Regions from separate parts of the Paenibacillus segetis genome, predicted to be linked through region 1. Evidence: predicted binding sites of a transcription regulator. Region 1 holds the regulator's gene; each other region holds the start of a gene.
The links. The regulator Rex, encoded in region 1, represses fermentation and respiration genes when NADH is low (regulators of the CRP and FNR family bind a similar motif). The targets are predictions, from matches to a motif close to TTGTGAAATATTTCACAA.
Positions count from the first base shown of each region.

Region 2: a site for Rex is predicted at 2,455-2,472, ahead of pflB (formate C-acetyltransferase). Genes of this name have one in related genera too.
Region 3: a site for Rex is predicted at 2,468-2,485, ahead of IEW05_RS21145 (DUF1858 domain-containing protein). Genes of this name have one in related genera too.
Region 4: a site for Rex is predicted at 3,954-3,971, ahead of hydE ([FeFe] hydrogenase H-cluster radical SAM maturase HydE). Genes of this name have one in related genera too.

Region 1 covers NZ_BMFT01000001.1:2,539,609-2,547,957, forward strand. The annotation lists gene IEW05_RS11800 (3-hydroxyacyl-CoA dehydrogenase family protein) at 1-482, opposite strand, end outside; gene IEW05_RS11805 (AAA family ATPase) at 619-2,121, opposite strand; gene IEW05_RS11810 (hypothetical protein) at 2,114-2,647, opposite strand; gene IEW05_RS11815 (cell wall elongation regulator TseB-like domain-containing protein) at 2,941-3,426, opposite strand; gene IEW05_RS11820 (amidohydrolase) at 3,475-4,773, opposite strand; gene IEW05_RS11825 (redox-sensing transcriptional repressor Rex) at 4,763-5,410, opposite strand; gene dinG (ATP-dependent DNA helicase DinG) at 5,423-8,302, opposite strand.
Region 2 covers NZ_BMFT01000001.1:2,720,925-2,729,273, reverse strand. The annotation lists gene adhE (bifunctional acetaldehyde-CoA/alcohol dehydrogenase) at 1-2,303, shown strand, start outside; gene pflB (formate C-acetyltransferase) at 2,548-4,818, shown strand; gene pflA (pyruvate formate-lyase-activating protein) at 4,879-5,622, shown strand; gene IEW05_RS12770 (ABC transporter substrate-binding protein) at 5,832-7,214, shown strand; gene IEW05_RS12765 (carbohydrate ABC transporter permease) at 7,303-8,187, shown strand; gene IEW05_RS12760 (carbohydrate ABC transporter permease) at 8,187-8,349, shown strand, end outside.
Region 3 covers NZ_BMFT01000004.1:34,991-43,339, reverse strand. The annotation lists gene IEW05_RS21155 (ROK family glucokinase) at 1-477, opposite strand, end outside; gene IEW05_RS21150 (DUF438 domain-containing protein) at 680-1,954, opposite strand; gene IEW05_RS21145 (DUF1858 domain-containing protein) at 2,162-2,389, opposite strand; gene IEW05_RS21140 (response regulator transcription factor) at 2,565-3,251, shown strand; gene IEW05_RS21135 (sensor histidine kinase) at 3,248-4,645, shown strand; gene IEW05_RS21130 (ABC transporter ATP-binding protein) at 5,017-5,931, shown strand; gene IEW05_RS21125 (ABC transporter permease) at 5,928-6,644, shown strand; gene IEW05_RS21120 (ABC transporter permease) at 6,646-7,380, shown strand; gene IEW05_RS21115 (Lrp/AsnC family transcriptional regulator) at 7,431-7,859, opposite strand; gene IEW05_RS21110 (MBL fold metallo-hydrolase) at 7,990-8,349, shown strand, end outside.
Region 4 covers NZ_BMFT01000007.1:39,047-47,395, forward strand. The annotation lists gene IEW05_RS24505 (thiamine pyrophosphate-dependent enzyme) at 1-1,747, opposite strand, end outside; gene IEW05_RS24510 (2-oxoacid:acceptor oxidoreductase family protein) at 1,768-2,760, opposite strand; gene hydE ([FeFe] hydrogenase H-cluster radical SAM maturase HydE) at 2,830-3,882, opposite strand; gene IEW05_RS24520 (RNA-binding S4 domain-containing protein) at 4,330-4,611, opposite strand; gene IEW05_RS24525 (HU family DNA-binding protein) at 4,611-4,883, opposite strand; gene yabN (bifunctional methyltransferase/pyrophosphohydrolase YabN) at 5,068-6,552, opposite strand; gene IEW05_RS24535 (putative polysaccharide biosynthesis protein) at 6,713-8,349, opposite strand, start outside.

The DNA.
Region 1 (8,349 bases):
TCAGATGTCTTCAATCCACGAATAATTTCTACAAGGTTGATGCGAGATACTGGATAAATAAAATGCATACCAATAACACGTTCTGGGTACATGGTGGATCCGGCAATTTCTGTCAAGCTAAGTGTTGATGTATTGCTGGCAAGCAGAATGTTGCTTGGGCATACTTGATCAAGCTGCTTGAATACCTCTTTTTTTGCATCCAAATCTTCCGAAATGGTCTCGATGACCATATCGCAGGTACCAAGTTCGGCAAAATGAGTAACTTTATGGATTTTGGATAATATAAGTTTCTTCTCCGCCTTAGTAATTGCCCATTTCTCGAGTTGCTTATCTAAACTCATTTCGATCATGCTGTAAGCATAGTTTAACTTTTCAGGAGTTTCTTCTACAAGTAGAACATCCAGGCCTTTTGCCGCCAACATTTCGCTGATGCCTTGGCCCATCGTTCCGCCACCAATGACACCTATTCTTTTGAAGTTCATAATTCAGTCGATCCTTCCTTTCGTCTTCTCTACATATATTGTACCCTTCATGTCGAATAATACAATGTTTTATACCCAACATATAATAATATCTTAGCACGAAGAAAAAGTAAAAAAAAATAACCGGCATAATGTTTTATGCCGGTAAAGTTGTACTGTCACGAAATTGACATCGAAATTGTTCCCCAGAGAGTCGTTCTTCTCGAAGAAGGATGTCAAGTGATTTATCAAAGGCCGCAGAATGATCTAATAAGAGTTGTTTCGTTCTGGCAGACAAGTCGTCTAAGATCTTCGCATTCTCATTCATTAATACTTCCGTAGTAACCATGTCCATGTTGACGATGCCTAGAGAGGTCAATCCTGAAGTCATCATCGTGCGAACCATGTTCAACGCCTGCTCGAAATCATTACTCGAGCCCGTACTGCGGCCTCCATAATAAATTTCTTCAGCTGCTGCACCTGCCAATGCAATCATGATTTGCCCTTCCAAATAAGCTTTCGTATAAAGGTACTTCTCTTCCTGGGGATTATGCCGTACATATCCTAGCGCTCTTCCGCGTGGACTCAGGACAACTTGATTCACACTGCCCGGCGCTACAACCTCAGCAGCAACAGCATGTCCCAATTCATGAATCGCCACACGTTTTTTCTCTTCAATCGTCGATTCACGATCTGTCTTCTCACCCAGCATAACTTTGTCGATTGCCATCGACATATGGCGCTGTGCAATCTTATTCTGCTCATCACGCATGGCATAGATGGCTGCTTCATTCATTACGCTCTCCAGCTGAGCACCTGAGAAGCCGTAGGATTCCTCAGCAACCTTATCTAGATTAATATTGTCTTCCAGCGGTTTATTCTTCGCATGAAGCTCCAGAATGTGACGCCGTCCTTTTTTATCAGGAAGATCAACTTGAATATGTCGATCAAATCGTCCCGGACGTAATAGAGCACTATCCAGCATTTCTTTACGGTTCGTTGCAGCAATAAGCAAAATTCGAGGTGCTTCCGATGAATACATACCATCCATCTCGGTCAACAATTGGTTGAGCGTTTGATCATACTCCCGCTGCTGGCCACCTTCTCTTTTCCCACCGATCACATCGATTTCATCAATAAATATAACTGCGCTTTCCTTATTCTCTTTGGTAGCACGCGTCCTAGCATCCTTAAATAGGTCACGAATGCGACCCGCACCGACGCCGACGTACATTTCAACAAATTCACTACCAGAAGCCGCAACAAACACTGAATTCGTATATTGCGCAGCGGCTTTTGCTAATAACGTTTTCCCTGTCCCTGGAGGACCGGTCAGTAGAATGCCTTTTAAAGGTCGGATGCCAAAATTCTTGATCTCGTCATGACGTACTAAGAAATCAAGTGCTTCCTTAAGCTCTTGCTTGGCGCTCTCCTGTCCACCGATTTCTTCGAATGTTAGCTTGTCAATCACCTTTTTCTTGCGATTACGGCCTTGTAAAGCCCCAACCGCAATCCCGCCACGGAGCTTAGTCAATACAAATAATGCTGCAAGCAAAGCAAGAACAAAAACAATCGGTAGAATGTTTACTCCAATATAAGCCATAAAAATCAGTAGCACGGGCACAAATCCAATAGCAACTTCAAGCATCCATTTACGCATTGGGCCATACCCCCAATTTCTGCGGAACCCGTGGCAAGATAATGAACTTACTATTAGTTCCATCTGTCATCGTAATATACACATTGTTCTCATCAATCTCTGCATTAGCTGTTACCGAGCTATCTTGTTGCTCTAGCTCTTCCAAAGCAGCTGTAATCTCGGTATATTGTTTATTCTCCATTGCCTGTGCCACCGGAAACAGTACTTGTTCCCACAACTTGTCCAAAGCAGGTGATGAGTCATCTACAACATCTAATTTTATCGTTCGATTGCCGATAAGTTTTTTTCCATCTCGCTCTATATATTTGACCAAACCACTAATGTCGGTTCCTGGTTTCAATCCCAGTTTCAAATCAACCTCATTACGGGTAATATCGAATTGAACAGTATTAACGCCCTCATACCCCGTCACCAGTTTCTTTAGGGGATCTTCAACCGCCCACTGGCGATAAGCAAACCATCCACCAAACAATAGCAGCGCTGATGCAGCAACTGTTAGAACGATCGGCCATGTACGAAGTTTCACTATATTGTCCCCCTTATATAATATTGAATCTATAATAATGAATATTTACAATTGATATATCACACCGTCATTACTATTTATACTAATTTGTATATCTATTTAACAAGTAAAAGTATATCACAAAGTATATACCACTTCGATTGAAATTGTGGCTATAATTTAAATTTTAATTGAAAAAGTTTTAACTAGTTGTGAAATCTATGTCATTACACGCAAAATAAGCCACGCGTTATCGATGTTCTCTAAGAGATTCGAACGCGTGGCTTGTTGATTAATTAAGTTAACCGCATAATTTATCGATTCGGCAGTGTAAACACTTCCGATAGCGGTTCTCCGCTATTAAAATCGTAGAAACGATAATAGTGATGCGCCTTCTCTTTATAGAAAAGTTGCCACACTAATTTAGTGTCGTAAATACCCGGAACTAATCTAACAATATCGATGGTAGGGAAGCGTTCATGAATTATCTTAGTGATCTGAGCCTCTGTAGTTCCCTCAGAGACTGGTGACACGCGTGCTTCTTTCCCTTCTTGCAGCCAGACCATTACATCCTGTCCAGATTCGTCTTTACCCTTGACGACCCAGCACACTTCATCCCAAACCGATTTCCATATTTTATCTACATCTTTTATACCGGTTTCCTGCTCTGCTCGCACAACTGCAGCCTTCTCACCATTCCATAAATCCTGCTGGATAAAAATGTAGAAGCGATGAAGCCCAAAGAGCACGAGCAGCAGGGTCAGGACAGAGAGCAGTATCCATTTGGTTCTCTTCTTCACCCTTCTCTTCCTCTCCCCGTTTCAGACTTATGAAGCCTCAGTATCCACTTAACGAGACAAAAGCCCTTCAAAAGCTGCCTGTGCTTCATAACGTACTTTCTCTTCGTCAATGGTCAGTGCTGCCCCATGTTTAATGACTTGCTGTCCATTTACCCACACGTGCTCAACATCTTTTGCCCCTGCTGAATACACTGCATGCGAAATGAAATCGGTTCTTGGTAGAAAATGAGCCTGCTCCGTATTAAGAGCTATAAAATCAGCTTTCATTCCCTGTACCAATTTTCCCGTATCGTTAAGAAAAACTGATTTAGCGCCATATTCTGTACCTAGCTTTAATGCTTCCAAAGCAGGAATCGCGGTCGGATCACCAGATACCCCTTTATGAATCAACGCGGCTAAACGGATCTCCTCAAACATGTCGAGGTTATTATTGCTGGCTGCACCATCTGTACCTAGTGAGACAGTAACTCCTGCTTTGAGCAATTCAGGTACCCTAGCGATCCCGCTAGCAAGCTTCAGGTTACTACCAGGATTATGAGATACCCCTACCTGGTGAGCACTTAAAATTTCAATTTCTTCATCCGTCAAATGAACGCCATGCGCAACAAGTGATGGGCGTGAGAACATCCCCATATTAAGCAAATGCTGAACTGGACGTACACCAAAATCTATTACGTTCTGCTCAACTTCAGCCTTAGTCTCCGACATATGAGTATGTATCGGCAAATTTAAGTCATGAGAAGCCTGTACAAACTTTTCGAAGAAATTAGGAGGACAAGTATACGGCGAATGCGGTGAGATCATAGTTGTGATTCGTCCGTCAGCTTTGCCGTGCCAGTCTTTCGCAAAACTCACAGCTTCTGCTAGCTTTTGACGTTGCACATCCTCTGGGCACAGCCCAATTGCTCCGCGCATCAGAACGGCACGAATACCTGACTCTTCCACTACTTTAGCTACTTGGTCCATTTGGTCGTACATATCTAGAAAGGTCGTTGTTCCACCTTTGAGCATTTCTAGCACGGACAAAGAGGTTCCCCAATAGACATCACTACCGGTAAATTTGGCTTCCATTGGCCACATTTTATCTTGAAGCCACACTTGAAGGGCTAAATCATCCCCATACCCACGAAGTAACGACATCGCCGCATGACCGTGCGTGTTAACCAAACCTGGAAGAAATAAAAGCCCCTTCCCATCAAAGATCTCTGCGCCTTCAGTTCCCTCAGGCAATTTTTCACCGATATAGGTAATCAAATCGTCTTCTATCAACATATAACCATGAAGCACAGGGCAAGCATCATTCATGACCGCAAATGTCCCGTCCTTGATCAATAATTTATGACTCATCAGATAAATGTTCCTTTCCTTCTAGATAGTAAGCCAAGCTGAGTAGATCGGTTGTAAAATCTGCACCATGAATTCGAATTTCTGGTGGAACCTTAAGGATAGTCGGAGCGAAATTCAAAATCGCCTCAATTCCAGCTTCAACCAGCACATCCGCTACACGCTGAGCTTCCGTGTCTGGAACCGTTATAATTCCGATGCGAATGTTATTTGCCTTTACCGTCTCCTTTAATTCCTCAATCGGCTGTACGGTAATATTATTAATTTGGGTACCTATTTTCGATGGGAATGCATCAAAAATACTAACAATTTTCATGTTATCTTTCAAATATGCATTGTAATTGGATAACGCTTGCCCTAAGTTACCTGCTCCGACCAAAGCTACGTTTATTGGCTGGTCTAAATTCAAAATTTGACGTATTTTCTCGATTAGATAAGATACATCATAACCAATCCCTTTTCGACCAAAATCTCCAAAATAGGCAAGATCCTTACGAATTTGAGCAGGGTTTAAAGCCAGTTTCTGACCAAGCTCCTGTGAAGAAACCGTCGGTACTTCCCGCTGACTTAATTGATTGAGAAAACGTAAATATACGGGTAGTCTTCGTACTACCGCATCTGAGATTTTTTCTGATTTCATGCCTTTTTCCTCCTAATCCGCTAATGAAGAACCCTCTTGTTCTTCAGCAATCAGCCATTCCGAAATACGAGGAACCATCTGTCCAAGTGGCATATGCTCCATCTTCGGTCCGGGTAATGAATATAAAAAGTATTTTCCGTAGTAGGATTCCAAGATGCGCGTATCATAAACAACCACAATTCCTCGGTCTTGCGAAGAACGGACCAATCGTCCAAAGCCTTGCTTAAAGCGGATTACCGCCTGAGGCACAGACAATTTCATGAACGGGTTCTTCTTCTCCCTCTGAAGCCGTTCACTCTTCGCTTCAATCAATGGATGGTTGGGAGGTTGGAAAGGCAAACGGACGATTGCCAAGCTTGTTAAAGCTTCGCCTGGAATATCCACCCCTTCCCAGAAACTGCTCGTTCCGAGCAGTACGGAGGCACTCTGCCCCTGAAATCTACGGGTCAGTTTACTACGATTGCCACTATCCATACCTTGACCTATAACTGTGATGCCCTCAGAAGATAAAAGCTCTTTAAGGGGATCATAGACCTGCCGTAGCATTCGGTAAGATGTGAATAATACCAGCATACGCCCCCGAGTAACGATTGCTGTGTCGGCAAGAGACTGTACAAGCGTACTGACAAAATGATCGTCACCTACGCTTCCCTTAACACTTGGAAAATCCCTTGGGATGACTAGTAATGCTTGGTCCCGATAATTAAAAGGGGACGGAAGCATCGATGTAAACAGTCGATCCTCGGAGGCAGCCTCCTCAAGTCCAAGTTGTTCAATCATATATTGGAAAGATTTATCGACCGACAAAGTGGCCGAGGTCATCACAACACTCTTCTTTTTATCAAAGAAATATGACTTTAATTGTGCACTCACATCGATCGGAACGGCAAAGATTTGTAAGGACCGACTACGGTAACTACCGTTGCCCTCAATCCAATACACTGTCTCGTCGTCATCCAGTTTGATGAAGAAACGTAGTCCTTCACGTTCATTCGCGGCATCTTTCAATAAACCGCTAATGTCCGTCATTAAACCTTCGGCGCCAAAATCATCAGATTCATCTTTGATTTCACTCAGTATACGTTCCCCTTTGCGAATAACATCGCCCAAAGCAACATAAATCTGGTTCTCCAAATCAGCAGCAACATCCCATTCCTTAGGCTTCTTGTTTGGAAGCAATCGAAGAACGAATTGACCAGGATCTCCTGGAGCCGCATCACTACGGTCAGGCATGAGAGTGAAGAGCATCTCACTCAATTTATCCCAATTCTCCTTCACCTCGATTAGAGAGTGATACATGCTATCGATCAAAGAACACCATCCTGAAGCTTTTTCGTTCTTCGCACTCTGGAGTAGACCTCTAAGATTGGGTAACTGCCCTGTCTTGCTATCTTTATACAGGCGAGTCAAGGTATGCACAACAGTAAAATACTTTAATTGAAGCCCTAAATGTTTACCTGCAACATCTTCCAAGTGATGAGCCTCATCGATAACAAGTCGCTCGTAACTCGGCAGTAATTGATGCCCGGCTTGAATATCGGTGAACAATTTCGAATGGTTCGTAATGACGACATCAGCGATTCCAGCTTCATGTTTAGCCCTGTGGTAATAACATTTACGAAACCATGGGCAAGCACGTCCAAGGCAAGAATCTGATTCACTGGCTACGGTCTCCCAGAAGTCTCCGCCTCGATTGCCCATATTGAGCTCTTCATCGTCCCCGGTTTCGGTTTGCGTCAGCCATACGATCATTTGTGCGGCAATCATGACATCTTCTTTGGGTGTTGCAAAGTCTCTTCTGTTAATTTTATGTTCAAATTTTCTCAAACACAAATAATGCTGTCTACCTTTAAAAACTGCAGCCCGAAACGGAAAAGGAACCACTTCTGTCAATAACGGAATATCACGCTCTCGCAGTTGCTCCTGGAGATTAATCGTATGCGTACTAACCATTACCTTTTCATCTTGCTTCACGCTATGATAAATGGCAGGCAAAAGATATCCAAGTGACTTGCCTGTTCCTGTTCCAGCTTCAACCAAGAGATGCTTGTCTTCCTGAAACGCTTGCATCACTTCATTTTGCATGATGTTCTGCGCTTCACGTTCTTCATATTGCGGTAATTTGGCACGCAGTCGCTCCCGAATCTCATCCATAAATTGCTCAAATGTCATCATAGACAACGGATTACTGTCGATACCATATCTTGGAGGAATCATCTCCATCCAATCATCTACTTGCAGCGCATATTGGCGATAATAAGTGAAGACATTCGGATTAGCATCAAATTGCCGTTCCTTCTCCTGTAACATGGCATCAAAAAACCAGCCTAAATCGCTATCTTCACCTGCAAATAGATCTGACAATCGTTGCAGAGTGAGCAGCGGCAGACCGAAAATTTCCTCCAGACACTTTATAAAAATAAGAGCTGTAGCCAAAGCGTCGCTATCCGCCTGATGTGGACGATCATGCTGTACTTCAAATTCCGAGGAGACTTGACCAAGTTGGTAAGAAGTTAGCGAAGGAAAAATAATTTTCAAAAAGTCCATCGTATCTAGAATTCGACCGGTAAAAGGTAAATATCCTGTCTTATCCAATGCGCTCTGCAAATAATTAAAATCAAAGGCCACGTTATGACCAACGAGCACTACATCATTAAGCAAAGGAACCATTTCCATCATGACCATATCAAGATCTGGCGCATCCTTAACATCATCTTCTGTTATGCCTGTTAATCCCGTGATAAACGGTGGAATGGCTACGTTCGGCTTAACATAGGAAGAATATATCTTGGATACTGAGAGATCTTCATCTATAATGGCAAGCCCCACTTGAATTATCTCATCGGAGGGCTGGTTACCCGTCGTTTCAAAATCGAGTACGGCATATTTCATTAGTTCATAAGTCCCTTTCATTGCAGTCTCTTTTACAGCATAACAGA
Region 2 (8,349 bases), 180 kb from region 1:
ACAGCTTCCAAAAAATTGCTGAACCAGTGGGTATCATCATGGGTATTACACCAACAACTAACCCAACATCAACTACAATTTTTAAAGCCTTGATTGCAATCAAGACTCGTAATCCAATCATCTTCGGTTTCCATCCATCTGCTCAAGCATGTAGTACTGAAGCAGCTAAGATTTTGTTAGAAGCAGCAGTGAAACATGGGGCTCCTGAAAATTGCATTCAGTGGATCGAGAATCCTTCGATGGATCGTACCAACGCACTTATGAATCATAAAGACGTAGCTTGCATTCTTGCAACTGGCGGATCTGCAATGGTTAAAGCGGCTTATAGCTGTGGTAAACCAGCACTAGGTGTAGGCCCAGGTAACGTACCATGCTTCATTGAGAAAACTGCTGATCTGGATCAAGCTGTTAACGACCTGATTCTATCCAAAACATTTGATAATGGTATGATTTGTGCTTCTGAGCAAGCAGTTATCATCGAAGAACCGATTTTCGATCAAGTGAAGAAGAAAATGATCGCAAACGGATGCTATTTTGTAAATAAAGAAGAAGTAGCAAAATTGACTGCAGGTGCTATTATTGCAGACAAATGCGCAGTGAATCCAACAATCGTAGGTATGCCTGCAACGAAGATTGCTGAAATTTGCGGAATCAGCGTACCAGCTGGAACTAAAATTCTAGTAGCTGAGATTGAAGGTGTTGGACCTAAATATCCACTTTCTGCAGAGAAGCTAAGCCCTATTCTAGCTTGCTACAAAGTGAAGAACGCTGAACAAGGTATCGAACGTGCACTTGAAGTTGTTAATTTCGGTGGTATGGGTCACTCTTCGGTAATTCATTCTAATAATGAAGAAATTATTCAAAAATATTCCGATCGTATGCCGACATGCCGGATCTTGGTCAACCAACCTTCTTCGCAAGGTGGTATCGGTGACATCTATAATACAAACTTGCCATCGCTGACACTTGGCTGCGGATCTTATGGACGTAACTCGACTTCGTCGAACGTAACGGCTATCAATCTAATCAACGTGAAAAGGGTGAATCGTCGTACTGTGAATATGCAATGGTTCAAAGTTCCTAACAAAATTTACTTTGAAAAAGGGTCCACTCAATATCTTGCGAAAATGCCTGATATTACTCGCGTACTGATTGTAACTGACCCTATGATGGTTAAACTAGGATATGTAGAAAAAGTTGAACATTATCTTCGTCAACGTCAAACACCAGTAGCTATCGAAGTATTCTCGGATGTTGAGCCAGATCCATCGACTACAACAGTACAACGTGGTACTGAAATGATGGAAAAATTCCAACCTGACTGCATCATTGCACTAGGTGGCGGATCTCCAATGGATGCTGCTAAGGGTATGTGGTTGTTCTACGAATATCCAGACACAGACTTTAACAACTTGAAACAAAAATTCATGGATATCCGTAAACGGATCTATAAATACCCACGTCTTGGACAAAAAGCAAAATTCGTAGCGATTCCAACAACTTCGGGTACAGGTTCGGAAGTTACATCATTCGCAGTTATCACAGACAAAGAAAATGGTAACACGAAGTATCCACTTGCGGATTACGAATTAACTCCAGACGTTGCAATCATCGATCCAGAATTCGTATACAGCTTGCCTAAGTTCGCTGTTGCTGACACTGGTATGGACGTATTGACACATGCGATTGAAGCTTATGTATCCGTTATGGCTAGTGACTATACAGATGGACTTGCGATCAAAGCGATTCAACTGGTATTCCAATGGTTAGAAAAATCGGCATTGACAGGCGACAAACTTGCTCGCGAAAAAATGCATAACGCATCTACATTGGCTGGTATGGCTTTTGCCAACGCATTCCTAGGAATCAATCACAGCTTGGCGCATAAATGGGGCGGTCAATACCACACTGCGCACGGACGTACGAATGCAATTCTAATGCCACACGTTATTCGTTACAATGCTAAGAAACCAACTAAATTTGCTGCATTCCCTAAATACACTCACTTCGTTGCTGACGAGCGTTATGCAGAAATTGCTCGTATCTTGGGATTGCCAGCTCGTACAACAGAAGAAGGCGTTAAGAGCTTGATCAAAGCTATCCGCGATTTGAACAAGAAACTTGGAATTCCTGAAACTTTCCAAGAACTTGGTTTCGATCCGAAAGATTTCGAATCACGCGTAGATTACTTGGCAGACCGTGCTTTTGAAGACCAATGTACTACAGCTAATCCTAAGCTTCCATTGGTTACCGAACTAGCTGAAGTTTACCGTGACGCGTTCTACGGAAGATTTGAAGAATAAGTGAACAATTAGTTTGAAAAAGGTGACAAATATCACTCCAAAAGTGATATTTGTCACACTGCTTATATAGTAATTGTTATATGATAATAGCATAAATGATTCCTTGTTCATTGATAGCTATTATTATAGGTTGGAATTATCAGTGACAAAGTTGTGAAAAACATCACAAATTTTAGGGATCATGAGACGCGGAACATATCCTTCAAACCGCGTACTCCAAACAATATAAATGGAGGGAATAAAGATGTCGGTGATTGAAAGAGAAATCCAAGAAGTTAAAGAAGTACAGTCGAGTTGGAGAGGTTTTAAAAAAGGTAAATGGATGAAAGAAGTTAATGTTCGCGATTTTATCGACAGTAACATTACTTCCTACACCGGAAATGAATCATTCTTGCAAGGTGCAACTGAAAACACAAAAGCATTATGGGAAATTGTATCGGATCTGACTAAGAAAGAACGCGAAGCTGGCGGCGTGCTTGACGTAGACGTTAACACACCTTCGACGATCGTATCACATGCTCCAGGTTATTTGGATAAAGACAAGGAACAAATCGTCGGTGTACAAACTGATGCTCCTTTCAAACGTTCCATTCAACCATTTGGCGGCATCAAAATGATGATCGATGCTTGTAAAGCTTACGGATTCGAGCTTCCTAGCAATATTGTAGACATGTTTACGAATATCCGCAAAACGCATAACCAAGGCGTATTTGATGCATATACTTCAGAAATGAGAGCTGCCCGTAAGGCTGGTATTATCACAGGTCTTCCAGATGCATACGGACGTGGACGTATTATCGGTGACTATCGTCGTCTTGCTCTATACGGTGTAGACTTCCTAATCAAACAAAAACAACAAGAGTTAAAGAGCCTTGAAGTTGATGTAATCGATGAAGATGTTATTCGTCTTCGCGAAGAGCTATCTGAACAAATTCGTGCACTTGGCGAATTGAAACAATTGGCAGTAGCTCATGGCTTTGATATCTCCAAACCAGCAAATACTGCTAAAGAAGCATTTCAATGGGTATATTTCGGTTACCTAGCAGCTATTAAGGAACAAAATGGTGCGGCAATGTCCCTTGGTCGTGTATCTTCGTTCCTTGACGCATACATTGAACGTGATCTTGCAGAAGGAACATTGACAGAAGAAGGAGCTCAAGAATTAGTTGACCATTTCGTTATGAAATTGCGGATTGTTAAATTCTTGCGTACTCCAGACTACAATGATTTGTTCAGTGGTGACCCTACTTGGGTAACTGAATCCATCGGTGGTATGTCTGTAACTGGTGCAACTCGCGTAACAAAGAACAGCTTCCGTTTCTTGCACACTCTATATAACTTGGGACCTGCACCGGAACCAAACTTGACAGTGCTCTGGTCTGAGAAATTACCTGAGGGCTTCAAGAAATATTGTGCAAAAGTATCCATTGAAACAAGCTCCATTCAATATGAGAACGATGATTTGATGCGTCCGATCTATGGCGACGACTATGGTATTGCTTGCTGCGTATCCGCAATGGAAATCGGTAAACAAATGCAATTCTTCGGAGCTCGTGCGAACTTGGCTAAAGCTTTGCTGTATGCTATTAACGGTGGTAAAGATGAGAAGTCTGGTGTGCAAGTGGGACCTGAATTCCCAGCTATCACTTCTGAATATTTAACATATGATGAAGTTATGAAACGTTTCAAACCGATGATGGAATGGCTAGCTAAACTATATATGAACACTCTTAATGTCATCCATTACATGCACGATAAATATTCTTACGAACGGATCGAAATGGCTCTGCATGACCGCGATATTCTTCGCACCATGGCTTGTGGTATCGCCGGTTTGTCTGTAGCAACCGACTCCTTGAGTGCAATTAAATATGCAAAAGTAAAACCAATCCGTAATGAAAATGGTATTGCTGTTGACTTCGAAATTGAAGGAGAATACCCATGCTACGGTAACAACGACGATAAAGTTGACCAAATCGCTGTTGAATTGGTAGAAACATTTATGGGTATGATCCGTAAACACAAAGCGTATCGTAATGCTATGCCAACACAATCTGTGTTGACAATTACGTCTAACGTTGTTTATGGTAAGAAAACAGGAACTACACCAGATGGACGTAAAGCAGGCGAACCGTTTGCTCCAGGTGCTAACCCAATGCATGGTCGCGATAAGAAAGGCGCACTCGCTTCCTTGAGTTCCGTTGCTAAACTTCCATATGAGCACAGCTTGGATGGTATTTCTAATACATTCTCCATCGTGCCAAAAGCACTGGGTAAAGAAGAAGAAGTACGTAAATCCAATCTGGTATCCATGATGGATGGCTATTTCGGTAGTAATGCACATCACTTGAATGTTAACGTATTTGACCGTGAGCAATTGATGGATGCAATGGAGCACCCAGAGAACTATCCGCAACTTACCATTCGTGTATCTGGTTATGCCGTTAACTTCATTAAATTGACTCGTGAGCAACAACTTGATGTAATTAACCGGACCTTCCACGGTTCGATGTAACTTTTTCTTCATATAACTAGCATGTTCAAACTATAGTAGCCGAATGGAGAGTGACGAAAGATGCTAAAAGGTCGTATACATTCATTAGAAACTTTCGGAACGGTCGATGGACCCGGTATTCGTTTCGTACTCTTTATGCAGGGCTGCTTGTTGCAATGCCAGTATTGCCATAACCCAGATACTTGGAGCCTGACGGACGGTAAGGAAATGAGCCTAGAAGAGGTTCTGTCTGAAATCGAACCTTATTTAAGCTATTACCGTTCATCAGGCGGTGGGTTAACGGTATCCGGCGGGGAAGCGACGCTTCAAGCGCCTTTTGTAACCGAATTGTTCAGAGAAGTGAAGAAGCGTTGGAATCTTCATACTACGCTGGATACAAACGGTTATAATGAAGGGGATAAAATTCGCGACCTTCTGGATGTTACTGATTTGGTCATGCTCGATTTAAAGCATATTGACGATGAGAAGCACATCAAGTTGACAGGTAAATCAAACGAACGAATGCTAAATATGGCAAAATGGTTATCTGACCATAATCGAAATATGTGGATTCGCCACGTTTATGTACCTGGAATTCATGACGATGAGCAAGATTTGTTGAATTTAGGCAGATTTATTGGTGGACTGAATGCAGTTGAGAAATTTGAACTTCTTCCTTATCATCAAATGGGTGTGTTTAAATGGCAGGAGCTCGGCTGGAAATATGAGTTGGAAGGAGTTCCATCTCCTACGGCTGAGGAAATCGAGCGGGCAAATCGCCTAATTGAAGAGGGGCGGCAGCAGGTAGTGTCTGCAACTAAATAAGCTTCGTGTCATGTTTCATGACGCAAAACGTGTAAAATTCCATTAAACGGTTAAACCCTACAGCAGATGTGAGGTTTAACCGTTTTCATTTTATTGAGGTTTGGATGATATTATCCCTATAATAGAAAAATGTCCTCCTTAACAAAAGTGAATGCGCTTTCTATAATAAAGATGTAACACAAACCGATCTTGAGGAGGGTCTAAGAAATATGAAAAAGAGTTTGGTGCTGCTAGTATCACTAGTATTCGTAGCATCCGGTTTACTCGCAGGTTGCGGTAAATCAGACAACGAAGCTAAGAACACTCCGACACAAGAACCAGCTGCAACGAATGCCGCAACAAATGAACCAAAGGTGAATGACGAACCGTTTGAAATTACAATTCGTCACACTCAAGTAGGGGAAGCTAAGAAATTCCGTTTGGCAATGCTAGAAGATGTAATCAAGCAAACAGAAGCGGCTGTTCCTGGTTTGAAAATCAAGCTAGACGGTGTAGATTCTGAAGTTAACCGTAAAGAAAAGCTCAGAGGCGAAATGGCTGCGGGTAAACCACCTGAAGTATTTGATGTATTTGGTAGTCCAGATGCTCAACTCTATGCTAAAGAAGGTTTGATGCTTGATTTGACTCCAATTTTGGATGAGCTCGGTATCAAAGAAAAATTTAATACTTTAGCTCCATTTACTTACCAAGATAAAGTTTATGGTCTTCCAATCGGTGGATCAATCGAAGGATTCTTCTATAACAAAGAGTACTTTGAACAAAAAGGACTTAAAGTTCCTGCAACTCTTGATGAGTTAGACAAATTAGCTGAAACAATTAAAGCGGACGGTAAAGTTCCTTTCGCTCAATCTTCAAAAGACGCATGGATTCCTTTGATGACTACGAACAACCTGTGGTCGTACTATGCAGGAGCTGACATTACTTACGGATTCAAATCAGGCACTACTAAATGGACTGATCCAAACGTAGTGAAAGCGGTTACTAAGCACCAAGAATGGGTTCAAAAAGGCTACTACAAAAAAGGCGAACTCGGATTTGAGTACGCTGATATGAGAAACCAAGTTATCACTGGTGAAGCTATCATGATGATGGACGGATCTTGGGCTAACTCCGTATTCAGAGATCCAGCTCAAGCTGGTGACATGGTTGGTAAAATTGGTTACTTCAATATGCCTCCTGTAAACGCTGGAGACAAAGCTATCGTGATGCAAGATGCTAACAATGGTTATGGTTTCTCTAGTGCAGTTGCTGAAGATCCTCGTAAATTAGCAGCAGTTAAAGAATTCATCAAGAACATGTGGACTGATGAAATGCAGCTTCGTGGATTGAAAGATGATGGAGTTCTTCCAGCTATGAAAATTAGCCTTGATCAAATGAAATCGACTTCCGACGATCCATTAATGCAAGATATTTTCAAAGCAGTTAGTGAAATCGGAACTTCATTCCCAGCATTTGATGCTCTTGTTCAAGCAGAAGTTAACACAGCGCTTAGCATGGGTATCCAACAAGTCATCGGTGGCGAAATCGACCCTGCGAAAATGTTAGAAAACGTGCAAGCTGCTCAAGATGCAGCAAATGCAACAGCGGAATAATTTAGAATTATTGAAAGGGTGCCACCCGCCTCGATACATGTGGGGGCACCCTTTTATATTAAGTAAGGCATAAACTACGGAGGTTACCATGAATAAAGCGCTAAGAAACCCTCTGATCTACATTGTGTTTATATTGCCGGCATTTGTCCTGTTTCTCGCATTCTTCATTTATCCAATTTTCACTGCGGTAAATAACAGTTTGACTAGCTGGAACGGAATATCTAAACATATGACCTATATTGGATTGGACAACTACGTAACGGCATTCAAAGATGTTGCATTTTGGAAGTCTGTACGTAATAACTTGTATTTCATTTTATTCTCTTGTCTCATTCAAGTACCACTCATTGTTATCTTCTCCTTGCTTATCGCTAACGTGAAGAAACTCAAAGGTCTATACAAAACGGCAGTATTTATGCCATCTATTATGTCAACAGCAGTTATTGGGATTTTGTGGGGGTTCATTTATAACCCAGATTTCGGTCTCATGAATGAGTTGTTGGGTATATTCGGAATCGAACCGATTTATTGGTTGTCTGATAAGAATTGGGCCATGATAGCGATCCTGATCACCAATGCATGGCAATGGACCGGATTTTATATCATCATGGTACTAGCAGCGATTCTTTCTATTCCTAAAGAGCTAGATGAAGCGGCTGCGATCGACGGAGCAACTGGTTTCCAAAGAGCTATGAAGATTACACTTCCACTTATTATGCCAATTGTTTCTGTAGTCATCATGTTGTCAGTAGCTGGTGCAATGAAAGCGGCGGATATCATTCTCGTTATGACGAAAGGTGGACCTGCTGGTTCAACGGATGTTATGGCAACGTATATGATCCGATATGCGATCACAAGCTTTAGACATGGATTTGGTAACTCAATCGCTATCCTGATCTTTATTTTCACAATGATTATCACAGTACTATATCAAGTCTTGATTGCTAGACGTTCAGAAAGGATTGAATACTAATGAGAGCACTCAAAAAATTTATTCCACATATCTTTCTGATGGGTTACCTGCTCATTATTCTATATCCTTTTTTGTTCGTTCTATTCTCTTCCGTGAAGACGGATAACCAATCTATTGCTGCTAATCCGTTTGGGCTTCCAAGTTCCATCATGTTTGATAACT
Region 3 (8,349 bases), on a different contig from region 1:
ACCAGAGAAGCCTTGATATATTTTGCCATTAATAATAATCCCGCCACCAACGCCTGTTCCCAGCGTATAGCAAACACAGTTATCGATGCCTTTACCTGCACCGCCCCAAGCTTCTCCAAGTGCAGCAACGTTAGCATCATTGTCTATTTTGATCGGCTTGCCTAAACGTTCTTCCAGAATTTCACGAATGTGTAAATCCTTCAAACCTACATTCGGCGCAAAAATAATAATCCCTTCGCGTACGTTAGTAAAGCCAGCAACCCCTGCACCGACACCTGCTACTTGCTCCCAATCAAACGGTGATTGTTCCACAATAAGCCGGACATATTTCTCGATATTGTTAACAACCGTATCGGAACCCTTCTCGGTCTCAGTTGGTCCCTCATAGGTATGAAGAAGCTGTCCTTCTTCATTACAGATGCCGACTTTAATCGCCGTTCCGCCTAGATCAACGCCAATGTAGATTTTTTCAGACATTTCACAAGCCACCTTTTTCTCTAATAAAATTGTTTATCCTACGTACCAACTATAAGCGAACCCACCCTTTCGGTCAAGAGACGGCGGTAATCGTAAACCCAGTAATCATAAGGCTTTTGGGGAATGATCTAGATCACAGGAGGACAAAAAAACGCCACCCCGAAACTCGCTAAGACGAGATTCAAGATGGCTATGATGCTGCTTAGGACATAATCCGCTTCTGCCCTTCTAGTGCACGGATCGGGGCAATATTTTGCGTGAACTCCAAAGTTCCCATATATTGGGCTTCAGCATCCCGAATAGCAAAATAACGAATATAGATAAATTTATCACCCATCGCGATCCAGAAATCCTCACTATCCTTTTTACCCGATTTAAAATCAGCTAGTAGTTCATTCACGATATGCACACTTTGCGGTGGATGACAGTTCTGTACCGTCCGTCCGATCACTGCTTTGGTCCGGGCAAATATCCGTTCTTTACCGTGTGAGAAATAACGTACAACATCATGCTCATCAATGAAGGTTAAGTCAATGGGTAGGTGGTTCATTACCGCTTCCAACTGCTTCATAGATAATATGCCCGTGTCGAACTTGACGAAGCCTTGACGCATCTGCTTCGCGTCACCTTGTTCGTCCGATTCTACCACTTCGCCTGATTCCACGCCTACCATTGGAACCCGCTCTGGAATCCATTTCGACTCGGGAGTTGCGAGGCAAAAGCCAATTAGTTCACTCTCTTCCGCAATCTTGACCCACTCATCTTCAGTCAATTTCCCTAGTGCCATTGGTATCAAAATGTTCTCTTCTTTAAAAATCATTTCATTGACTTCTGAAATAATACGGGCTAAATCAATGCTTAAGGTTTCCTTATCCCCATCATAGTTCATTAATTTGCCTTTAACTTCTTTAATCATCGCGCGAATTCCATCATCAACGCCCCACATCACCTTCGTAGGCCCATAAATGCCGTATTTCTCTAAGTAGGGGAACAATAAGTTCTCCTTACGGCTATAATGCTTATCGATATCTAACAAGAGGTTCAAATCATCCAGTAATTTATAAATCATTTCGGTGCTATCTTCTACGCGGAACTTGTCACTATGCAATTGCAGCTTGAAATTAACTAACCGTTCGATTTCACGATTCTCTAGTTTGAACGTATGCACCGGATGCCCGGGTTGATCCTCCGGCTTCGACGAACGATGAATCTCTTCAATTGATCCTTTGAAAATGGCCGTATGCACGGAGCACAACCGCTGCACTTCAGATACCGGTATTCCTTCTTCTTCCATTAAAGCATGCTCCATCGCGGAGATCTCCTCGACAGTTACGTCACCCACAGCTTCCTGAAAACGCGCCTTCACCTCATCAACACTTTTCCCTGCGTGCAGATCCTTCATGATTTCCTTCAGCATCTCTTGACGACGACCTTGCTCTGGTACCAAATACTCGCGATTATTGATCAATTCGCTCATGATGATTCCTCCTCAAAGTTTGATATTTATAAAAAAGAAATTATCCGCTACGTAAACCGTTTGATCTTTCGATCGCTGTTGCAGCCAGATGATCTGATTTCTTACACCCTACAAGGTAATAATTCGGCTGCAAAGGCGAACGCTAGCGCTTCTCCAGATTCAAATGGCTCATTCCGCTCTTCTTTCACGATAATTCATCGTAACCATCTATTCCTCTATCTCATAACCGTTCGCTCGGAATGTCGATTTAATATGTTCAAGTTTAATTTTCTTAAGCTTAGCTCCCTTGGGAATAGTCATGAAACGTCCGGCACTCTGCAGCATGCCAGGCAAGGCTAATTGCTCAAAACCGAGCTCTACCATCATGTCCATGATTTTGGGATCGGCTGAACATAACTCGTATACGGTTTTACGCAAATCGATGCTATTACTCATATGACTCCACCTACATTCCCTTCAAATTCTATTGATAACCTTTCTCACTTAAAAAGTAGCACATGCCGTAGCACGACCTTGTGATTGCAATCACAAATTGCAGAATGTTTACAGTAAGTAGTTTATTTTTAATAGTAAATTTGCCACAATAGATACATTAGGAGGAATACGCTCAATGAATAATACAACGAATATACATTTGCTATATATAGAAGACGATCCTGAAATCGGTGACTGGGTCTGCCGGAATCTACAAGAGCGAGGTTACGTAGTAACATGGCTCACGAGTGGCGATCGTGCTCTGGAGGAAGCTACCTCCTGCCAATTGGTCATCTTAGATGTCATGCTCCCCGGACTCGATGGATTTACGGTTGGGCAACGTCTTAAGAAACAATCCCCTCTGCTCCCCGTGCTAATGTTATCTGCTCGGAGTTCGATTGATGATAAGTTGCAGGGGCTTCAGTTTGCTGATGACTATTTGACCAAACCTTTTCACCCTGATGAATTGGTCGCACGTATTGAGGTGCTATTAAGAAGAACAGGATCTCCATCACCTGAGCCGCTCAAAATCAAGCATCTGCTCTTTCATGAGAAGGAGAATATAATTGTGAATCAAGATACTGGAGAAGAAATTGTCTTAACCGGTAAACAATTTTATATTTTTAGCTATTTATTACGCCACATGGGGCAAATCATGACGAAAGAGCAAATCTATGAGGCGGTATGGGGAGAGTCTTATCTGGATGGAGACAAAACCTTAATGGTGCATATTCGTCATTTACGGGAAAAAATTGAACGCGATCCGGCCGTTCCCGAGATTATCGAGACGATACGTGGGATCGGTTATAGGGTGAGGTCATGAAACTAAAACCAAGAAAGAAATTGCGCAGCTCGTTACTGACCAGGTTTATCCTGATTATTGCTGCGGCACTCCTATTTATACCTGTCCTTATTCCGTTCAGCCTTCTGGCTTCTTGGGGTATCAACCGTATACTTTATCCCCCTATCCCAATCGTGGAGAATAGAATCTATCAATCCTCGGCAAAGCTTGAAACTATATGGCACAATGAAGCCCTGGCACTCGCTACTTCAACACCGGAAGATATAAACAAACGACTAGAAGAGTTGAAACAAAAATATCCCGACGCTTCTCTCTTCTGGGTCGATTCGGAAGGGACAACTCGCCTTCAATTACCTAAGCAAGCAGCGTTACCTACGAATTGGTCCATTGAAGACACCATTGCTTTCATGAAGCAAAGGGTCAACTCCGATCCATTAACCATTGTTGCCTTTATCGGTGATCATCAAGAAACAAAAAAAGGATTCATGGTATTTGAGTTACCACGTAAGTTTTTGAAACAAACCGTAGCAAGTCAGCCTAGCGATGTTCGTATTTATATAGGTTTATTCTCATTAATGCTGATATCCTTCATTCTCTTATCCTACCTCTTCTTCCGCGATATCCGACGGCGTTTACTAAGGCTCGAAGCAGCCATGACCTATACGGGGGAGAATGGCGTTCCTACCCCTATCCAAGAGGGCAGACCGGACGAGATCGGTCGCTTGGAGACGGCATTTAACCATATGGTTGACGATTTGAATGGTAGCCGAATGCGGGAGCATGAGGAAGAAGAACTTCGTAAAAGCCTCATCAGCAATCTTTCTCATGATTTACGGACTCCGTTAACGGTTCTAGCCAGTCATCTCTATTCCATCTCCAAAGAACCATTATCAGAGCAGGGACAAAAATCACTTTCCCTCATGGAGTCTAAGATCGGGGATCTTGACGGACTCATCGATCACTTGTTGTCCTATAATTTACTCTCCAGTGGTCGATATGCCCTATCTCTAAAGAGACAAGACATACTGCGAATCGTACGTGAGAGTGCGGCTGCTTGGTATCCCGTCTGGGAAAAGTCAGGTATTGAAGCCGATATTGAGCTCCCCGATGACGAACCCCTACATTGGAATGTGGACGAACCGGGACTTCGCCGCGTGCTCGATAACTTATTCCAGAACCTCGTGCGTCACGCTAGCACGGGTGGTTATGTAGGAATTTCCGTAAAGAAATGGCAAGGAAGAACAGCACTGGTCATCTCTGATCACGGCCCAGGTATGGGTTCAAGTTCTCCCGCCAAAGGTGCCGGGCTGGGGCTACCCATTGTTGACTTGTTGCTGCGCGAAATGGGGCTCGTTCGAGATACGGAATCATCAAGTGAGGGGACTTCGATCTATATATATCCGGTTGAGTTCTAGTGATTACTAAACACATTTGGTTATTGTTCTCTTATGTGAGGGAAAAACTCCCGTTAATTTAGTGAGAAATTCTACTTTCCCCCACTTTAGCTGGATTTCCTCCATCTATTTCTATCATATCTCATTCTACCTCTTCCTATCGGCGAGATTAACAGGAGAAATTCCTGTTAAGTCCCCCTTAGCGTTAAACAGGACGGACTTAACTGGAGGAATTCCTGCTAATTCCTGTTGTCTGCACTAAAGCCCTGATTCTCTACAGTCTACAGCTGTAGGAATCAGGGCTTTTTTCATTTTTTTTAAACTAAATTTAAACTTGGCTGACCCTTACTTTTAAACTTAGGACGATATGATGCATATCGAGGTGATAAATTGTGAGTGAAATGATCATTCAAACAAAGAATTTGACTAAAAAATACCGTGGACGCGCCGCTGTAAACGGCTTAAATCTTGAAATCGCTAAAGGTGATATCTATGGGTTCCTCGGACCTAACGGAGCAGGTAAAACGACCACCATCCGCATGCTGCTTGGTCTGATTCAGCCTACAGAAGGAACGATTCGAGTATTCGGCCAGGATCTACGTAAAGACAAATTAGATATTCTACGCCGGATTGGGTCACTGGTGGAGTACCCTTCCTACTATGGCCACTTGAACGCAATTGACAATCTTGAAGCGATTCGCCGAATCTTAGGTGTACCAAAATCGCGTATTGATGAAGTGCTCGATATCGTTTCCTTAAGTAAGGAAGCACATCGTCCGGTCAAAGGATACTCCCTTGGCATGAAACAACGGTTAGGCATTGCGGCCTCTCTGCTGGGTAATCCCGAGCTACTTATACTAGACGAACCGACGAACGGCCTGGACCCGTCGGGTATTCAAGAAATTCGCGAGCTCATTAAGAGTCTACCAGGACAACACGGTATTACAGTGTTAATATCCAGCCACTTGTTAGGAGAAATAGAACAAATGGCTAATACGGTCGGCATTATTTCTCAAGGGGAAATGGTCTTCCAGAATACTATTCAGAACCTGTTGCTCCAGTCTATTCACGATATGGAGCTGGTCGTCACGGAACCTGAGTCAGCCCTATGGTTAGCTCGCGACCTAGGAGCAGTCGGAACGCTGCAAGGAGGAACTCTAACCTTCCCTGGAATGCAAGATCCGCAGGTTGCTCTTCTGGTTAAACGACTGGTAGAAAACGGACATGAAATCTATCGTGTCGAGCAAAAGAAAAAATCACTAGAAAATATATTCATGCAGGTGATCGGGGAGGGAGGAGTCCAATGATGATTCGCTCATTATCAGCGGACTTCCTGAAGATTCGTAAGAAAGGGATTTGGTTCCTAGTCTTTCTAGCTCCCATCGGCATTATCGCTATGCAGGCGCTCAATTTCGGACTCCGCTTCGATTATATGAAGCAACAATATGCCGATGATCTGTGGGGAGGTTTAATCACTAATATTTCATTTTTCGTCCCCATTTCCCTGTATCTCGGCTGTACACTCATCGCTTCATTAGTAGCCAATGTCGAGCATCAAATGAGCTCTTGGAAACAATTACTCGCCCTGCCGATTTCACGAACCGCCGTCTTCAGCGCAAAATTCACGCTATGCGTTATTCTATTATCCGTTTCTTGCATCCTACTGTCGCTTGCAACGATAATACTCGGATTGGCTTTTGGCTTTGGGTTTTCTTTTCCGCTAATCGCCGATACGATCAAACTGGGTTTCTTCCCTTTTTTCGCGGCGCTACCAATGCTAGCTCTTCAGCTCTGGCTCTCGCTGAGCTTCCGAAATCAGGCCTTGCCAGTTTCATTAGGGGTGACTGCTGCACTTGTCTCCCCATTCGCTGGGACTTTGTCAGAATGGTTCCCGCTCAATTGGCCGGCGATGGGATATGCAGGTCCTAATAACGCATGGTTTATTTCTGCTGGGCTTTGTCTTGGATTCATCATTATGTTCATCGGATTGGTTCACTTCAATCGAAAGGATGTGGATTAAAATGAGGACTTTTCTAAGAGTACTATCTGCTGAATCACTGAAAATGTCCAAGTCACATCTTTGGCTCGTGACTATCGCCAGCCCCCTGATCGCCATGTTGATTGGACTTCTTGAGAGAGCCCCCGAAGGGATAGATCCTTGGCCAATTCTGGTCTCTAGTATGTCATTGATCCATGGCATGCTGTTCTTGCCAATTATGGCTGGTTTGTTCTCCGCATTCATTTGCCGATATGAACATACGGGTGGGGGTTGGAAGCAACTCCTCGTTCTCCCCGTCTCGCGTACCGCCGTTTATTTAGCCAAATTCACCGTTGTTATGGCTTTATTAGCGCTATGCCAATTGATCTTTCTGATCTGCATGTTATTCGTTAGCTGGTCCTTAGCGTTTTCATATCCGATACCTTGGAGCATGATCTCCATTAGTGTCATTGGAGGCTGGATCGCCTGTATGCCGCTTGCAGCACTTCAACTTGGGGTTTCACTCGGTTGGGCTAGTTTCGCGGCCCCGTTAGCACTCAATGTTTCGCTAACTATTCCCAATATGCTAATCCTCAACTCAGATAAAATCGGTCCGTTCTATCCCTGGGCGCAACCCCTTCTGGCAATGATCCCTCATGGAGAGATGGATTTTGGCGCCTTCAATCTTCCATTTCAAAGTCTGATCATTACGATACTCGGCAGCTTTGTACTGTTCCTTGCCGCTGGGATCATGTACTTCCGTCGCAAAGAGATATAGACCCTATATAATTGGAAAAGGGGAGAGCATTCCATAATGGATGTTCTCCCCTATTTCACCTGACCTATGGACAAGCTAACCTTATAATTTCCAAACTGCAGCAAACCGTCTAGAAGTTCGTTTAACCGGGCCAGAGTGTCCACTCGGACTGACATCCAGTAGCACCCTTCGCCACTTACACGATGTACTTCTGTCACACTATCTTTGTCGGTAATATAATCCTGAAAAGATTGATGAGCCAAGCCTGACTTCATGAATACCGTCACAAAAGCACGAACCACCAAACCAAGACGCTCAGGATTCCAACGAAGTGTATATCCCTCAATTATACCAAGGTCTTCCAGTTTACGTACACGTGCCCCCACTGCTTGCCCCGTCATGTGAACCATTTGCCCAATCTCTTTATACGAAAGATTTGCATCCTCCAGCAATAGCTGAAGAATAGCCAGATCGGTCTCGTCAATCATAGGATGATTCATCATTTCACCAACATTCCTTTCATAACGCAAGCAAATTGCGGTTTATCTTTTCATCGGATCGTATGAGTCGTTTTACTATTCTTATATAATTGTAGCATATCGTTTGTATATGAATAGGAGTGTGGATCCATTGAAACTTCAACTCGTAAGACATGCTACCCTTTGGCTCAATTACGGAGGATTACAGTTTCTGATTGACCCGATGCTTGGAGAAGCAGGAGCATACCCTCCCATTACTAACTCGGCAAATGACAAACGGAATCCACTGGTTCCACTTCCATTATCCGTGGATCATTGGCTGAATCCGGACGCTGTAATCGTAACTCATCTGCATAACGACCATTGGGATCCCGAAGCAGTCGAGAAATTACCCAAATCAACCCCCATCCTGTGCCAGCTTGGAGATGATTCCGTGTTCCATTCTGCTGGATTTGAACAGGTCATTCCTATCGTCGATCAATTGAATAGACTAGGTGTTATTTTGACTCGA
Region 4 (8,349 bases), on a different contig from region 1:
CGTATTCCAGGATAATCATCTTATGATTACGCAAAGCGGCCCCGATGGCTGGCCCCATCCCGATATCCATACCGCCGTCACCCGTCACCATGATGAAGGTTACATTATCAGACACATCAATTTCACCACGACGTTTGCGTTCCCAGAATGCTTCCACAACGCCTGAGACGGTGGCCGCTCCATTTTGGAATAGGTTGTGAATAAAGGTCTGTTTGTGTGAAGTATATGGATACCCCGCGGTAACAACATAGGAGCATCCGGTCTGAATCAGCGTAACCACATCACCCTCGATCCCCTTATAGAACAACTCTAGAGATGAGATTGCACTACAACCCGGGCAAGCACCATGACCTGGGGCTAACCGTTTTGGCTTGGACGTCAGGCTACGCAGCGGTGGCATCTTAACTCTCAGCTTTCCTGTTGCTTCGTCTGGATTCACTTGAATCAGCCCGCTATTATAGGCATCCCCATAGCTTGGTGTTAACACGGGTTGTAGCTGCTTGTCGGGATCGCCTGGCGTATGCCCGTAATAATCAAAAGGAACCTCTGCTTTACCTTGTTCCATGGCCTCAATGGCCAGCCGGAAAAAGGCTTCAGCATCATCCGGATAGAAATCCTTCCCACCGAGTCCAAATACACGAGAAAGTACAATCGTTTCGTTATTCGGGTCCAATTTCAAGGCTGATCGCACCTCATGAGTCATATTGCCGCCTTGTCCACCGTAGGAATCCGCCCGTTCGCCAACCAAAAGTGCTTTGACTCCTCGCAGTGCTGACCGCAATTCCTCTGCTGGAAATGGTCTGATGATATTCGGACGGATAAGCCCTGCTTTAACTCCTTCGGCACGTAATTTATCAACGATATCTTTGGCTGATTCCGCAGCCGAGTTCAGGAGGAATACCGCTACATCAGCGTCATCCATACAATATAACTCCAACGCCTCATAATTACGGCCCGCTAAGTGCCCGTATTCGCCCGCAATCTGTTGATATACCTCAGCCGCTCGATCCATAGCGCAGGATAATTGATAATGATTGTTCAGTAGATCATCACCGTTCATATGGGCGCCAATCGTAACTGGATGAGCCGGATCAACTACATCATCAAAGCCGGCTGGTGGCAGTTCCCCTACGAAAGCGCGAACGGTACGGCCATCTGAAAAATAGCTCAGCTTCCGTTTTTGATGTGATGTGAAAAAGCCATCATAAGCAACGATGACAGGCAGACGTACATCGGCATGCTCCGAAAGCTTCAAAGCGATAATGTTCATGTCGTATACGGCTTGCGGTGTACTAGCGGTTAAAATGAGCCAACCTGTGTTCAGCGCATAATACAGATCGGAGTGATCCCCACGAATGTCGAGCGGGCCGCTGATCGCGCGCGTGACCAGGTTGAGTACCATAGGAAAACGCGTGCCTGATTGCACGGGGAGTTGCTCGATCATATACAAAAATCCATTGGCACTGGTTGCATTGATAACCCGAGCCCCACTCAAAGCCGCACCATAGCAAATCCCCGCCGAGCCATGTTCACCATCCGCTGCAATCAGCTTGATGTCATGCAAACCCTGCGCTTTCTTCTGGTCCAAAATTTGTGCAATCTCCGTGGATGGAGTAATCGGAAAATAACCCATAACATGATAATTAATCTGCGTTGCAGCCATCGCTGCGGCTTCGTTACCCGACTCAAATGCGACGAGTTGCTCTGCCAATGCTAAGGCAGAAATTTTGTCTTCTGTTATCGACATAGAAATAGTCCTCCCTAAGCTTAATTAAATACGTGGGCAACGCGGTGATTGTCGGCGTACCCGACCTCTTCCCGGAGTGATGACAATGACCCCGTCGGACAGATTTCCACACACTTCAAACAGCCCTTGCAATATTGATAGTCAATCCCTTTCAAGAACATCTGCTGCCGCCCCCGTTTGTCCTCCCCTGACTCCCATACAAAACACAAATCAGGACAAACCGAATCGCAATTAGCGCAATGAATGCACGAAGCTAAATCTAGTTCAGGTAAATAACCTTGGCGTGAGCCGCTCAAATCTTTCAGCATGCTGTTACCTTGTGTGCGAATAAGTCCCCCAAGTACCTGTGTCTCATATCCAAGCAAAGGCTCCGGCCGCTCAAATTTCATGCCGGCGGCATCAGTGAGTGCTTCAATCGTCTGAAATCTTACCTCCTGATATCCTCGCTCAAACGTGCGTAAATTAGGCTCTACTAAATGCGGATATTTCTTCTCGAATGTCTGGCGAATGACCTGGCGCATCGTATCTGGATCTAGAAAATCACAGATGCGGAAAAGAGCACCCAGCATAGATGTATTCACCCTAGTGCGCTCATCAATTGCAATGCCCATCGCATCAATCAAGGCAAGTGTTCCATAGGGAAACTGTAAATCGCGCCGAATCTCCTCAAAGCTCCGGGTCGAATTTACCAGGACGACACCCCCCGGTTTCAATCCACTTAATACATTGACGGTGGTATGCAGCGCTTCATGGAACAAACCGATCACATCCGGCTGCTCAATTGGACTATGATCACGAATTTCAACATCAGGTTGGCAGAAGCGTACAAAACTCTTGACGGGAGACCCTTTCTTTTCCGAGCCATAAGACGAAAAATTAGTCCCATTTAAACCGAGCCCCAGCACCCCGGATTCCGCCAGCATTTTTCCAGCTAAATTAGCTCCCATCCCGCCGATGGATTCCAGACGGATTTCGAAAAACCAGAGCTCATTTGTTTTGGTCAATATGCTCATTCTCCATTTCTCCTCTACGTTTTGATTGAGAAAATTTTCACATGTATCTGCGGGATAAAACGATTCCTGCTATGGTTTGACTGTAACCGACTTAAGACTATCCCCCCTCCCCATATCCACGAAGAAGCCCGCTGCTCTAATGCGAAGCTCAAGGCAGTGTCTACACTCTGCCGACTCCTCTCCGGTGCAGATCTTGTTGTTATACAGGGCATATTTTTTACGAACAGTCACAGGTGACAAGTTCGGCATAACTACATTTGCTCCAACCTTCAACGCTCTTTCCCTACCCATTACATCCAAGGAGCCAAGGGCTGTCGTAGCTGGTATAAGCGCATCCGGCACAAACAGGCGAGCGAGGGCAACCATCACTAAGGTGTCTTCCAGCGAACCGGCGCTCTCATCTCTTAGCGGTGTATCGTCATGAGGAATAAAAGGACCAATGCCGATCATGTCTGGGTTCAAAGCTCTTAAATACAAGAGGTCTTCTGCTAAATCCGCTACGGTCTGACCAGGCAACCCAACCATGAAACCAGCTCCCACCTGATAGCCGATTCGCTGCAGTGTCGCCAGGCACTTACGTCGATTGTCAAAAGACATCGTGGGATGGAGTTTCTTGTAGAGATTTCGGGAAGCGGTTTCATGACGAAGTAAAAAACGATCCGCACCCGCTTCATACAAGCTCTGATATGTTTCTTCGTCCCGTTCCCCAATGGACAAAGTGAGCGCCGTATCAGGAAATCTCACCTTAACGGACCTAACTAGGTCAACAAGGATTGTCTCTGTATACCAATAATCCTCTCCGCTCTGCAGGACAAACGTACGAAATCCAAGGTCGTACCCTTCCTGACAGCAATCTAGTATCTGCACTGGCTGTAAACGATACCTTTCGGCTGCTACATTGCTTGCGCGAAGTCCACAATACAGACAATTCTGCCTGCAGAAACTAGAAAACTCGATCAAACCGCGCATAAATACCTTATCTCCATATCGCTCTATTCGCTTCATGTGGGCATAACGAAAAAGCTCATCACGAGACTCAGGGCCAAGATTATGCAGCAGATGGACGACTTCCTCTTGGGACAGTTCTCCGCAAGAGTACAGCTTTTGTACCAACTGTTTCATCAGCGATCACCCTTGTTTCATATTCAGTTGTTTTACATTATGGGGTTCCAAGCAAAAGATGAATGAAATAATTGTGAAATTTTTCACTTGATGAGGTGTTTTAAAGCATTGCGCATAAAAATCGGGCTTTGTTATACATCTTGGTTGGATTAGTCAAAAATCGCAGTCTCACAAAAGGAGTATTTGTGTGTAAACAGAGGGGTTGTCTCAGAAGCAGGCAATGATGCAGTGCCATGAAGACAAATACAATCTTGCTGTCAGATTAGGTAGAACTTTATAACAGCAATAATCAGAGGTTAGTAACTATATATTACCATTATTCGGGTATTTGTGTAGAGGGAATTTTGCATTTTTTAGTTTCATCGTATACATTGCCTATTCTTAAACAAAAGAAGCACATCTCTGATTAACAGAGACATGCTTCTTATCTTGTACAGTCACAATCATTTAGGACCAGTCTAGACCGTTATCCTTCACAATTGGTTCTTCCTTAACCAAGGTATACATGGTAGCAGCGTCTTCCTTACGAGTTGTTTCGGCGAGTCGTTCGACAGCAACCGTCACCAGCTTTTGGCCAAATTGAACGGTGATTTGATCGCCCACTTTAACCGTACTACTCGGTTTGGATTCACGCCCGTTGATAAGGACTCTTCCCTGTTCAGAAATATCCTTCGCCACCGTGCGACGCTTGATTAACCGCGACACCTTCAGGAATTTATCAAGACGCATTATTTTACAGCTTCTTTAAGTTTGTTGCCTGCTTTGAAAGCTGGAACATTCGATGCAGGGATTTCGATCGTTTTACCTGTTTGTGGGTTGCGGCCTGTACGACCTGAACGTTGGCGAGTTTCGAAAGTACCAAAGCCGATCAATTGGACCTTGTCTCCGCCTGCAAGAGCATCGGTTATTTCACCGAGGAATCCGTTCAATACAGATTCAACGTCTTTTTTGGTCAAGCCACTTTTGCTGGAAATGTTGTTGATAAGGTCTGTCTTGTTCATTAATAATGCCTCCCAATAGTTAAGAAAATAGGTGATACTGTAGTTGTATAAGAAGCCAAGGCTCCGTATAACCACAATAATATCTTGTATGATTATTCTTTCTTAAAGCCCGAATTCCTGCTCCAAAGAGATAATTTTTTTGTTTTTTTCACAAAAATAGACGAAATTTAGTATTTTCTGCCGATTATTGTATCCCTTTGTTCTTGGCTTCATCCCATAAAGCATCCATTTCAGCCAAGTTGCTCTCCTTCGGTGTCTTGCCACGCTCACGTAGGATTTCCTCTACATAATTAAACCGTCGCACAAATTTAAGAATGGTCAGAGACAACGCCTCTTCGGGATCAACCCCGATGAACCGAGCTACATTCACAATCGAGAACAACACATCCCCAAGCTCTCGTGTCTGCTCTAATGGATCCATCCCACCTTGCACTGCTTCCTTAAGTTCGCCCAATTCTTCCTCGATCTTGGACCACGCGCCATCAATATGATCCCAATCAAACCCTGACTTGGCCGCCTTCTTCTGTAGTTTATATGCTTTCATCAAAGCTGGCAAATCTCGAGGTACGCCATCCAGTACTGAAAGTCTCTCTGGCTCGATTCCTTTCCGCCGCTTCTCCTCAGCCTTCATGGCCTCCCAGTTATTCAGCGCTGCCTCAGCATCCTCTGCGCTCAATTCTCCAAATACGTGAGGATGACGATATACTAGTTTTTCATTTAGCTCTTGGATCACATCATATACGGTAAAAGCGCCGGTCTCCTCTTCCATCTGCGAGTGAAGCATAATTTGCAGCAGCAAATCACCGAGTTCCTCTCGCATATGATCGGGATCATCGTCATCGATCGTCTCTAGCACCTCATAGGTCTCCTCAATTAGATTCTTACGAATCGATTGATGGGTTTGCTCACGGTCCCACGGGCAACCCTCTGGGCTACGGAGAATGTCGACAATCTCATGTAACCTTTGAAAACTACGAATACGCAAACTATCATCGTTACTCGCTGGGACGTATACGAGAGACAGATTACCGTACCCTTCCGTCCGATCAAGCTCATAGAGCGGTACCTTAATCATTTGCTCCTGACCCGCTACACCAAGTGCATGTCCGATGACAACTTCATAATCATCAGGATACACTTCCATCAGGCTGAGCTTCACTTCCGAAGCCGTAAAGACGTCGTAAACTTGTCCAATAAGCGTATGCATCCGCGGATCTATATTGGCAGGCGATAATCCTGAAGAATCGAGCAATTGAAAACCCTCAATAGGGTCAAAACCAAACCGCAGAAAAGCTTCGTCAAGGAAGCTCTCTCCCCCAATGATACTCAGTGTAATCTCTTCCTCGGGGCAACGGCTCCGCAATAACTTCACCGTAGCTTCCGCTACCATCGGATGCCCAGGAACCGCGTATACAATATCATTACCCCTTGCACTCGCGATTAATCGCTCTGTGATTTCCTCGTAGACCGAAGGGAAATCTGCCTTCTCCTCGTACACGGTATCAAACGATGAGAAGCTCACACCCGTCTCCTCTAACCAAGATACGACCGGGTGGTCTTTTGTACGAACGAAACGCTGCTGCGCATTTTGAAGCTGTTTCAAGCTTCCCAGGGTCAATCGATCAGGATCGCCCGAGCCTAAGCCGATTACTGTAATGTTTCCGCTCATTCTTTCACACTCCTATCCCACAGTTAACATAGGCGGCAAATATTAGAGAGATACACAATTTATATTTACCTTAGAAAAAAAGTGGGCCAAATTCTTGTAACTACTATACCACTAGTCCCGGTCGTTTACTAAATCGTACAACGACGCTTCATGATGATGCCTAGCGTAACAGCCGTAGTCGTCGCAGCACGCGGAGTAGCTTAGGGCCGACGCGTGGTAGCGCCAGCAGCTCAGCCTCGCTCAGCAGGCGCGTGCGCAGCACCGCCGCAGTGAACACGGCTACGCCGAGCAGCACGCCGAGCAAGGCCTCTACCGCCGCAGCCAGCCGGCCTGGCGGTAGCTCCGCTCCGGCGAGGCGCAGCGCCGCGAGCGCAGCGGCAAGCGCCAATGCCGCGGCGCCCGGCCGCAACAGCGCATCGCGGACGCGCAGTGCGAGCCCTGCGCGCTGTAGTAGCAGCGCAAGGTTCAGCGCTGCCGCTACAGCGTAGGCGGCGATGCCAGCGATGGCAGCGCCATCGTCACCGAACTGCGGCACGAGCAGCACGTTCAGTACCAGCTTAATCGCCGCTGCCATGAGCAGGTGCAGCGCGGGTGCCTTGGCGTAGCCTAACCCCTGCAGGAGGGCCGCCGACACCGTGACGAGCGCCCCAGGAGCGGCTGTCCAAGCGATCCAAGCCATCGTGCCACTGCCAACATCATCGCCGTACAGCATGACATTGATCGGCTTAGCCAACATAGCTAATCCGATAGAGGAAGCCAGTCCGATCAGCCAGAACCAGCGCAGTGCTACAGTAGACTGCCGCCGGATTCCTTCATGATCACCCTTCATCTTTAATTCCGCCATAGCGGGAATAAACAACACGGAAAGCGAAGTTGCGATCATCGTCACTAGTTGTACTAGAGGAATTCCCCGGTTGTATACACCAACCGCCATCATCGTCTCGATCTCGCCACCGCTCTCTCGAAGCAGTCTTGGTAGTGTAAATGTATCGACTAGGCTAATTAGTGGTATAGCCAGCGATGCTAGGCAGATTGGTATCGCGTAACTCAACATGGAGCGGAGCAACGGCCAGCCTTGTCCCTGCTCCGGTAACGAAGCTCCCCGTGATGGAGAGTTCGTCGCACCAAGCATAGTACCCTCATGCTTGCGATAACTGCGCCAATACATCAACATAACAAAGAGTCCAGCGATTCCTCCCGCAGTCGAGCCTGCCAAGGCACCTCCAGCGATCACTGCATCAGTAGAACCTAGGCCACTCAAATACAGTAATAAAATAATCATAACCGCGACCCGAACGACCTGTTCCGTCACTTGAGAGACTGCCGTTGGCATCATGTCCTGTAAACCTTGGAAATAGCCGCGTAAAGCCGCGCTCAGCGGAACAAACAATAATGCTGGGGCGGAGCTCTTTAGAGCTGGAATCAATTGGTTGCTCCCAATCAGCCGCGATATAAATGGTGCCCCAAAATACATGAGCAGGCAGCCACCCACGCCTAGAATCGTCATAACTAGGCTTGCCATCCTGATGACTTCACGCTTCCCTGCCTCTTCACCTGCAGCATGACGTTCCGCTACAAACCTAGAAATCGCCGTCGGAAAGCCTGCAGTCGCTAGCATAATCAGAATCGTATAGAAGGGATAGACGGTATTATAAATACCAAAAACAATGTCTCCCCCAATATTTTGCATCGGGATCTTCTGCAGCATACCGAGCAGTTTCGTAAATATCGCAGCTATACTAAGTACCGCTGCCCCTTTAAGGAGCTTCGATCCGCCTACTTTTTGAACATGTTCTT